Regions from separate parts of the Janthinobacterium sp. OK676 genome, predicted to be linked through region 1. Evidence: riboswitches for the same ligand, from Rfam matches in the RefSeq annotation. Region 1 holds a riboswitch; the other holds the start of a gene.
The links. Region 1 has a riboswitch for thiamine pyrophosphate ahead of thiC (phosphomethylpyrimidine synthase ThiC). Riboswitches for the same ligand answer to the same signal wherever they lie in the genome.
Positions count from the first base shown of each region.

Region 1 (4,419 bases):
TTCTGACGCGCAGGAAATCGTTGCGCGCGCGGCGGCCCTCAGTGCCGAACTCGACACCGTCATCACGCCCGGCGTGGAAGCGCTCGTGTTCAAGGCCACGCGCGGCATCGAAGACATCTATGAACTGACCTACATCCGCAACGATGGCAGCCGCTTCCCCGCCATCGTCTCCGTGACGGCCTTGCGCGACGCGCAGAGCAAGGTCATCGGTTACTTGCTGATCGGCACGGACAACACGGTGCGCAAGCAGGTCGAGGCGGAACAGGCCTTGCTGGACCAGCGCCTGCGCGAACAGCAGGCGTACACGCGTTCGCTGGTCGAGAGCAATAATGCGGAGTTGACGAAGGCGCGCCAGGTGGCGGAAAAGGCCAACCGCGCCAAGTCCGAATTTTTGTCGAGCATGAGCCATGAATTGCGCACGCCGCTGAATGCCGTGCTGGGCTTTGCGCAGCTGATGGCGTCCGACGTGCCGCCACCGAGCCCGCCGCAGCAGCGCTCGATCGAGCAAATCCTCAAGGGCGGCTGGTATCTGCTGCGCCTGATCAATGAAATCCTCGACCTGGCCATGATCGAATCGGGCAAGGTCACCTTGTCGCAGGAAGCGATGTCGCTGCTTGACGTCCTGCAGGATTGCCAGGCGATGATCGCGCCGCAGGCGGAAAAGCGCGGCATCCGCATGCATTTCCCCCGCTGCGGCGAAGCCTACTTCGTGCATGCGGACCGCACGCGCGTGAAACAGGTGATGGTTAACCTGCTGTCGAACGCCATCAAGTACAACCAGGGCGGCGGCACCGTCACCGTCGATTGCAGCCAGCGCGGCACCAAGGTACGGGTCAGCGTGCGCGACAGCGGCGCCGGCCTCGACGCGGGCCAGGTGGCCCAGCTGTTCCAGCCATTCAACCGCCTGGGACAGGAAAACAGCACGGAAGAGGGCACGGGCATCGGCCTCGTCGTCACCAAGCAACTGGTCGAATTGATGGGCGGCACCATCGGTGTCGACAGCACGGTCGGCGTGGGCACCACATTCTGGTTCGAGCTGGCCGCCAGCAGCGCGCCGGCATTGGTGCTGGGCGACGGCGACGCGCTGCCGCAGGTGCAGGAGCCGCAGGAAAGCCAGCGCACCTTGCTGTACGTGGAAGACAATCCCGCCAACCTGGCGCTGGTGGAGCAATTGATCGCCCGCCGCAGCGATTTGAAGCTGCTGACGGCCATCGATGCGCACCTGGGCATCGACCTGGCGCGCACGTATCAGCCGGACGTGATCTTGATGGACATCAACCTGCCCGGCATCAGCGGCTTTGGCGCCCTGCATATCCTGCATGACGACCCGCTCACGAGCCATATTCCCGTGATGGCGCTGTCGGCCAACGCCGTGCCGCGCGATATCGAGAAGGGCCTGGAAGCGGGCTTCTTCCGCTACCTGACCAAGCCGATCAAGGTCGTCGAATTCATGGATGCGCTCGACGTGGCCCTGCACCATGCGGCCGCGCACGGCCTGGCCGACGACATTCACGCAGTACGCTAATTCAGCATTTATTTTTAGGAATACCGCCATGCTTCAAGCCACCGAGATCCTGAACGCCAGCATCCTCATCGTCGATGACCAGGAGGCGAACGTCATGCTGCTGGAGCAGGTGCTGCGCAATGCCGGTTATACGCGCATCACGTCCACCATGAACCCGCAAGCCGTGCACGCGCTGCACCAGCAGCACCGCTACGACCTGATCCTGCTCGACTTGCAGATGCCGGAAATGGATGGTTTCGAGGTCATGGAAGGCTTGCGCGACATCGAAGCGGGCAGCTACCTGCCCGTGCTGGTGATCACGGCCCAGCCCGGCCACAAGCTGCGCGCGCTGCAGGCGGGCGCCAAGGACTTCGTCAGCAAGCCGTTCGACCTGGTGGAAGTCAAAACGCGCATCCACAACATGCTGGAAGTGCGCCTGCTGTACCAGAAGCTGGCCGAATACAACAAGTCGCTCGAGCAGATGGTGGAAGAGCGCACGGCGGAGCTGCGCGAAAGCGAAGCGCGCTTCCAGCGCTTCACGGAACTGTCGTCCGACTGGTACTGGGAACAGGATGCGCAGGGCAACCTGACGCGCTTTTCCGGTCCCGTGGCTGAAATGCTGGGCATCGGCAGCGAACAAGAGCCGCAGCGCTGGAACGCCACCGAACGAGCGCTGCTCGATGCAAAAATTGCCGCGCGCGAACCTTTCCTCGATTTCATCTACAGCCGCGCCAACCTCGACGGCAGCACGCAGTACCTGCAAGTGAGCGGCGAACCGATGTTCGACAATGGCAGCCGCTTCATCGGCTACCGCGGCATCGGCCTCGATGTCACGGAGCGCCATCGCATTGCCTGATTTATACTGGGTGCTATCGATACTGACCAGGAAAAATCATGACTGACAAATCAACGCCGCAATACTGGTTCCCCGCCAAGACCTATGGCTGGGGCTGGGGCTTGCCCATCACGTGGCAGGGCTGGCTCGTGTTCCTGGCCGCGCTGGCGCTGTTCGCCTGCGGCGCCTTCCTGTTCCCGCCGCAAACCATGCTGGTCGGCTACATCGTGTATGAAGTGGCCATCGTTGCCGTGCTTATTTTCATCTGCCAGCTGAAGGGCGAACCGACCAGCTGGCGCTGGGGCAAGAAGAAGTAGAGCGATGTACAAAGACGACACCTGCAAGAAATCATCTGGCCACGCGGCGTGAACCGCGTATAATTGGCTCGCTGCCGCAAGGCGGCAAACGCTAGGGGTCCTGCCTTTCGCTGTGGAAACACGGTGCAAGCGCGGGTGAGAAATACCCTCCGAACCTGATCTGGATAATGCCAGCGAAGGGAAGCTTTAGGATGAACGCACCCCGCCTTTCCGCGTGCGCGCAGCCGAACCTCCTTAGCTGGCTCCAGGCTTAAAAATAGTCTAGCCAAGGAGCCAAAATGAACGCCAACCCGAAATTCCTCTCCGCCACCGCCACGGTCGACGAAGCCGCCATCGCGCCGCTGCCCAATTCGCGCAAGATCTATGTCGAAGGCAGCCGTCCCGACATCCGCGTGCCCATGCGCGAGATCAGCCAGTCCGACACGGAGGCGTCGTTCGGCGGCGAAAAGAATCCGCCGATCTACGTCTACGACACCTCCGGCCCGTACACGGACCCGGACGTGCAGATCGACATCCGCTCGGGCCTCGATACGCCGCGCCTGCCGTGGATCATGGAACGTGCCGACACGGAAGAATTGCCCGGCCCCACGTCCGACTACGGCATCGCCCGCCTGGCGGATCCGAAACTGGCCGAGCTGCGTTTCAATCTGCACCGCAAGCCGCGCCGCGCCATCGCCGGCAAGAACGTCACGCAGATGCATTACGCGAGGCGCGGCATCATCACGCCGGAAATGGAATTCGTCGCCATCCGCGAAAACATGCGGCGCCAGGAATATCTGCGCGAACTGAAAGCCTCCGGCCCCATGGGCGAGCGCCTGGCCGAGCTGATGGGCCGCCAGCATCCGGGCCAGGCCTACGGCGCCAGCATCCCTGCGGAAATTACGGCCGAATTCGTGCGCGAGGAAATCGCCCGCGGCCGCGCCATCATCCCCGCCAACATCAACCATCCGGAAGTCGAGCCGATGATCATCGGCCGCAATTTCCTCGTGAAGATCAATGCGAACATCGGCAATTCCGCCGTCACCTCGTCGATCGGCGAGGAAGTGGAAAAGATGACCTGGGCCATCCGCTGGGGTGGTGACAATGTGATGGATCTGTCCACAGGTAAACACATCCACGAGACGCGCGAATGGATCATCCGCAACAGCCCCGTGCCGATCGGCACCGTGCCCATTTACCAGGCCTTGGAAAAGGTCAATGGCAAGGCCGAAGATTTAACTTGGGAAATTTTCCGCGACACCCTGATCGAACAGGCCGAGCAGGGCGTCGACTACTTCACCATCCACGCTGGCGTGCTGCTGCGCTATGTGCCGATGACGGCCAAGCGCCTGACGGGCATCGTGTCGCGCGGCGGCTCCATCATGGCGAAATGGTGTCTGGCGCATCACCAGGAATCGTTCCTGTACACGCATTTCGAAGAAATTTGCGAAATCATGAAGGCGTACGACGTGTCGTTCTCGCTGGGCGACGGCTTGCGTCCCGGCTCGATCTACGACGCCAACGACGAGGCGCAGTTGGGCGAGCTGAAGACCCTGGGCGAACTGACGCAGATTGCCTGGAAGCATGACGTGCAGGTGATGATTGAGGGGCCTGGCCACGTGCCGATGCAGCTCATTAAAGAGAACATGGATTTGCAGCTGGACCAGTGCGGCGAGGCGCCGTTCTACACCTTGGGACCGCTGACGACCGACATCGCACCCGGCTACGACCACATCACGTCGGGGATCGGCGCGGCCCTGATCGGCTGGTATGGCACGGCCATG
Region 1 is NZ_FNHA01000012.1:109,887-114,305, forward strand. Features, by position in the region: gene BLU39_RS21935 (hybrid sensor histidine kinase/response regulator) at 1-1,525, shown strand, start outside; gene BLU39_RS21940 (response regulator) at 1,554-2,360, shown strand; gene BLU39_RS21945 (hypothetical protein) at 2,399-2,656, shown strand; TPP riboswitch at 2,740-2,855, shown strand; gene thiC (phosphomethylpyrimidine synthase ThiC) at 2,935-4,419, shown strand, end outside.

Region 2 (4,419 bases), on a different contig from region 1:
CGCCTTGCGTGCGCGTGGCCATCCTGGGCGCGGAATCGTCGGGCAAGTCGACCCTGGCGGCCGCCCTGGCCGAGCGCTACGGCACCGTCTGGGTGCCCGAGTATTTACGTGAATTCGTCGAGAAGCAGGGCAGGGTGCCCGTGGCGGCAGACCAGTTTGGCATTGCGCGCACACAAGTCGAACGCGAGGCGGCAGCCGCCGCGCAAGCGCGCAACTTCCTGTTTTGCGACACGACACCGTTGATGACGCTGGTCTACAGCCGTCATTATTTCGACGGCGCCGATGCGCCGCTGGCGGCGCTGGCCGATGCCACGCAGTACGATCTGACCCTGGTGACGGCGCCCGACAGCCCGTGGGTGGCCGACGGCTTGCAGCGCGAGTCGGAAGCCGTGCGCCAGCTGATCTACCGCTACCTGCTCGACGAGCTGGACGCGCGCGGCATCGCCTACCACGTGCTGCACGACAGCCTGGAGGCGCGCCTGGAACAGGCGGCGCCCTTGCTGCAGCAGGCGCTGGCTGCGGCGCCTGCCATTTCCCTCAATTAAAAGTCGAATTGCGCCGACACCTTGAAGGTGCGGCTGGCGCCTGGATACAGATAGCCGTCCGATTCCGGCGTCACGTCGCGCCAGTAGAACTTGTCGGCCACGTTGTTGACGGCGGCGCGCAGCACGGCGCGCGTGCCGGCGATGCGCGTGGCCCAGGCGGCGCCCAGGTTGAACACGTGGTAGGACGGCACGAAGGTCGTGTTGTTGTACTCAAACGCTTTCTTGCCCGCAAATTCCCAGCTGCCATTGACGCTCAAGCCCGCCACTTGCTGTACGGCGTAGTCCGCATGCACGGCTGCCTTGAAGGCCGGCACGTTGGGTACGCGCTTGCCATCGAGGTCGGCATTGCCCGTGCCTGACTGCTGGCTGTTCAGTGCCGTCACGGACGCGCCCAGGCTCAGGCTGGACGATGCCTTGCCTTGGGCCGACAATTCCAGGCCGCGGTGCTGGGCCTGGCCTTCGCGCACGAAGTAGCCAGCGGCATTCTGGAATTCCAGGCCCTTGCGGATCTGGAATAGGCTGGCCGCCACCATGAAGTCCGGCGTCACGTCCATCTTCGCGCCAAGCTCGATCTGCTTGGAGCGGCTGGGCGTGAGTTCCTCGTTGGCATTCATCGCCTTGCGGTCGGCCGTGCCGCCATGTTCCATGCCTTGCGAATAGGCCGCATACACGGAGACATTGTCGAGCGGGGTGTAGACGAGCGACACGTTGGGCAGCAGGAAGTCGTGCTTGGCGCGGATTTCCTTGTCGGCCTTCAATACGTACTGGTAGCCGTCGACGTCGATATGGCGCAAGCCGCCATGCAGCTTCCAGTTTTGGGCCAGGCTGACGATGTCCTGCACGAAGACGGAGTTTTCCGTATCCTTGCGCACCAGGCGCACGGGACCCGTGACGCCGGGCGAGGTGCCGACGATTTGCGGCTGGTAGATGTTGCTCACGCCCACCCAGTCGTACACGTACAGGCCGGCACGGTCCTTGCGACGGAAGGTCGAGACGCCGGCCGTGAATTCATGGCGCAGGGATCCGGTGGCGAATTTGCCCTGGATCATGGCTTGCGCGCTCAGCGGCTTTTTCGTCTCGCCCAGGCTGCGGTAGTCATACACGTCGTAGTCGCCATTGCCGCAGAAGCCAGGATACAAGTCTTGCGCGCCGCAGCCGTACGGGAAGGCCGTGTAGTCGTCGCGCTTGAATGAGTGCTGGTTGGCCGACAGGGTCGCGTGCCAGTCGTCATTGAACGCGTACTGGAAGCGCAGGCCGATGTTGCTGGTGACGGTTTCCACGGGGCGCGTCCACGGCTGCAGGTTGAGCATGGCGTCGGCGCTGATGCCGGTCGGCAAAGTTTTATTGTTCAACAGCTGGAAGCCGGGCGCCGTCGCCTGTGCCTTGTCCTGGTAGTCGGCATCGAGTTGCAGCAGGGCTTGCGGCGAAATCTGCCAGTCGAAGGCGCCGGAAATGAACTTGCGGTTGCCGTCCGCGCCCTTGATGTAGGAGCGCAGGCGCTCGGCCGCCACGTTCACGCGGTAGCCGAAGCGCGTGTCTTCCAGGCGTCCGCCCAGGTCGACGGCGCCGTACAGGGTGCCCCGCTCGCGCGTTTCCACGGTGACGGTGCGCAGCGGCGCGGCGGTCGGACGCTTGACGATGAAGTCGATCACGCCGCCCGGCGCGGCCACGCCCGCCTGCAAGCCGGCCAGGCCTTTCAGCACTTCGATGCGTTCCTTGTTTTCCAGCGGAATCTGCGTATCGCCAGGAATGGCCACGCCATCCTTGCGGTAGCTGGAATTATTGTCGAGCTTGAAGCCGCGAATGGAAAACTGTTCCGCATAGCCGACGGCGTTGTAGGCGTCGTTGATGCTGGTGTCGAGCTTGGCTGCATCGCTCAGATTGCGGATCTGCAAGTCCTGCATGTCTTTCTGCGAAATGACGGTGACGGATACCGGCGTCTGCAGCAGCGGCGCGTCGGAAAAGCCGCCCACGGAGGCGCGCTTGGCAGCCGGCGCCTTGCTGGCCGTGACGACGACTTCGGCCATGCTTTGGGCCTGCGGGTCGGCGGCTTCGGTGGCGTCATTCGCGGCAAAGGCCGGTGCGGCAAACGCGTGCAGGATCGCCAGGGTCAGTACAGAAACGGATAAATTCGGTGTGGACATAGATTGCTCGTGGTTCAAGCCGTCTCTGTACAGAGCACGGCAGGCTGCTTGTTCGGCTGGCGCCAACGCAGGAGCTATCAAAGGAGGGAGGTACTTTGCGCTTTCCTTCGCTGGCATTATCCAGATCAGGTACGAAGGGTATCTCTCACCCGGATGACTGCTCCAGGACCCCTAGCGAAACGACAGCTTAGCATGAAGCACGGCCAGCTGTCCCACCCGGCTGACCGTTTTACAACAGTGTGGTGTGAATCTACAAACTGAGCTCGAGCACCTTGCGGCTGATGGCGGGCGTGATTTCACGCTGCTCGCCCAGCGCCGTCATGCCGTGCGCTTCCAGGGCGGACACGACGGCATCCACGCTCGCATGGTTCAGGCCGTAGTCGGCCAGGCGCGTCTTGACGCCCATGTGGCGGAAGAAGAATTCCGTGCGCGCGATGGCCGCCTCGATGCGGCCATCCTCGTCGCCGCCGTCCAGGCCCCAGACGCGGGCCGCGTACTGCAGCAGCTTGGCGCGCTTGGCCTGCTTGCGCACGCGCAGCATGCTGGGCAGGATGATGGCCAAGGTTTGCGCATGGTCGAGCTCGTACAAGGCCGTCAATTCGTGGCCGATGGCGTGCGTGGACCAGTCCTGTGGCACGCCCACGCCGATCAGGCCGTTCAAGGCCAGGGTGGCGCTCCACATCACGTTGGCGCGCACGTCGTAGTCATCCGGATGCGACAGCGCCTTCGGGCCTTCCTCGATCAGGGTCAATAAAATGCCTTCGGCGAAGCGGTCCTGCACGGAGGCGTTCACCGGGTAGGTCAGGTATTGCTCCATCACATGCGCAAACGCGTCGACGACGCCATTGCCCACCTGGCGCAGCGGCAAGGTGAACGTTTTCGACGGGTCCAGCACGGAGAATTTCGGATACACCTTGCGGCTCATGAACGAGCGCTTTTCCTGCGTGGCCTTGCGCGTGATCACGGCCGAACCATTCATTTCGGAACCCGTGGCCGGCAAGGTCAATACGGTGCCGAAGGGCAGGGCCGCTTCGACGATCTTGCCGCCCTTGGCCAGGATGTCCCACGCCTCGCCCTCATGCAGGGCGGCGGCGGCGATGAACTTGGTGCCATCGACCACGGAGCCGCCGCCGACGGCCAGCAGGAAATCGATGCGCTCGCTTTTCACGAGGGCCACGGCCTGCATCAGCGTTTCATAGCTGGGATTGGGCTCGATGCCGGCAAATTCGAGCACCGTATGGCCGGCCAGCGCCGCCCTGACTTCATCGTAGACGCCGTTCTGCCGGATGCTGCCGCCGCCATACGTCATGAGCACTCTGGCCTGGGGCGGGATCAGCGCCGTGATGGCGGCGATCTGGCCCTGGCCGAAGAGGATTTGCGTCGGATTGTAAAAGTCGAAATTGAACATGGGGCTCCTGCCGCTGGGGTTTAGGCTGTTGCTGAGCCATGATTATGGCCGAACGGGTGGAAACGTGTCGTGGACGCTTGAGCTTTTCGCCCGCGCGGTGGAGAATGCAGCCGATGTCACCACCACGCGAAAAGGAATGCGCATGACCACCGTCCCACTGGAAGAATCCGGCCTGCCGGCCACCGCGCTCGACATGCACCGCGCCATCGGCGCCACCATCGCCGCACTGCAGGCGCTGGACTTGAACAGCCAGCGCTTCGAGGCGTGCACGGACCCGGAACTGCGCCGCGTGCTCGCGCATGCGGGCGACACGAGCCGCAAG
Region 2 is NZ_FNHA01000021.1:31,834-36,252, reverse strand. Features, by position in the region: gene BLU39_RS27535 (AAA family ATPase) at 1-545, shown strand, start outside; gene BLU39_RS27530 (TonB-dependent siderophore receptor) at 542-2,689, opposite strand; TPP riboswitch at 2,775-2,872, opposite strand; gene BLU39_RS27525 (iron-containing alcohol dehydrogenase) at 2,940-4,097, opposite strand; gene BLU39_RS27520 (ferritin family protein) at 4,240-4,419, shown strand, end outside.
Region 2: linked by a shared signal. The riboswitch ahead of BLU39_RS27530 (TonB-dependent siderophore receptor) and the one ahead of thiC (phosphomethylpyrimidine synthase ThiC) in region 1 are both predicted to bind thiamine pyrophosphate.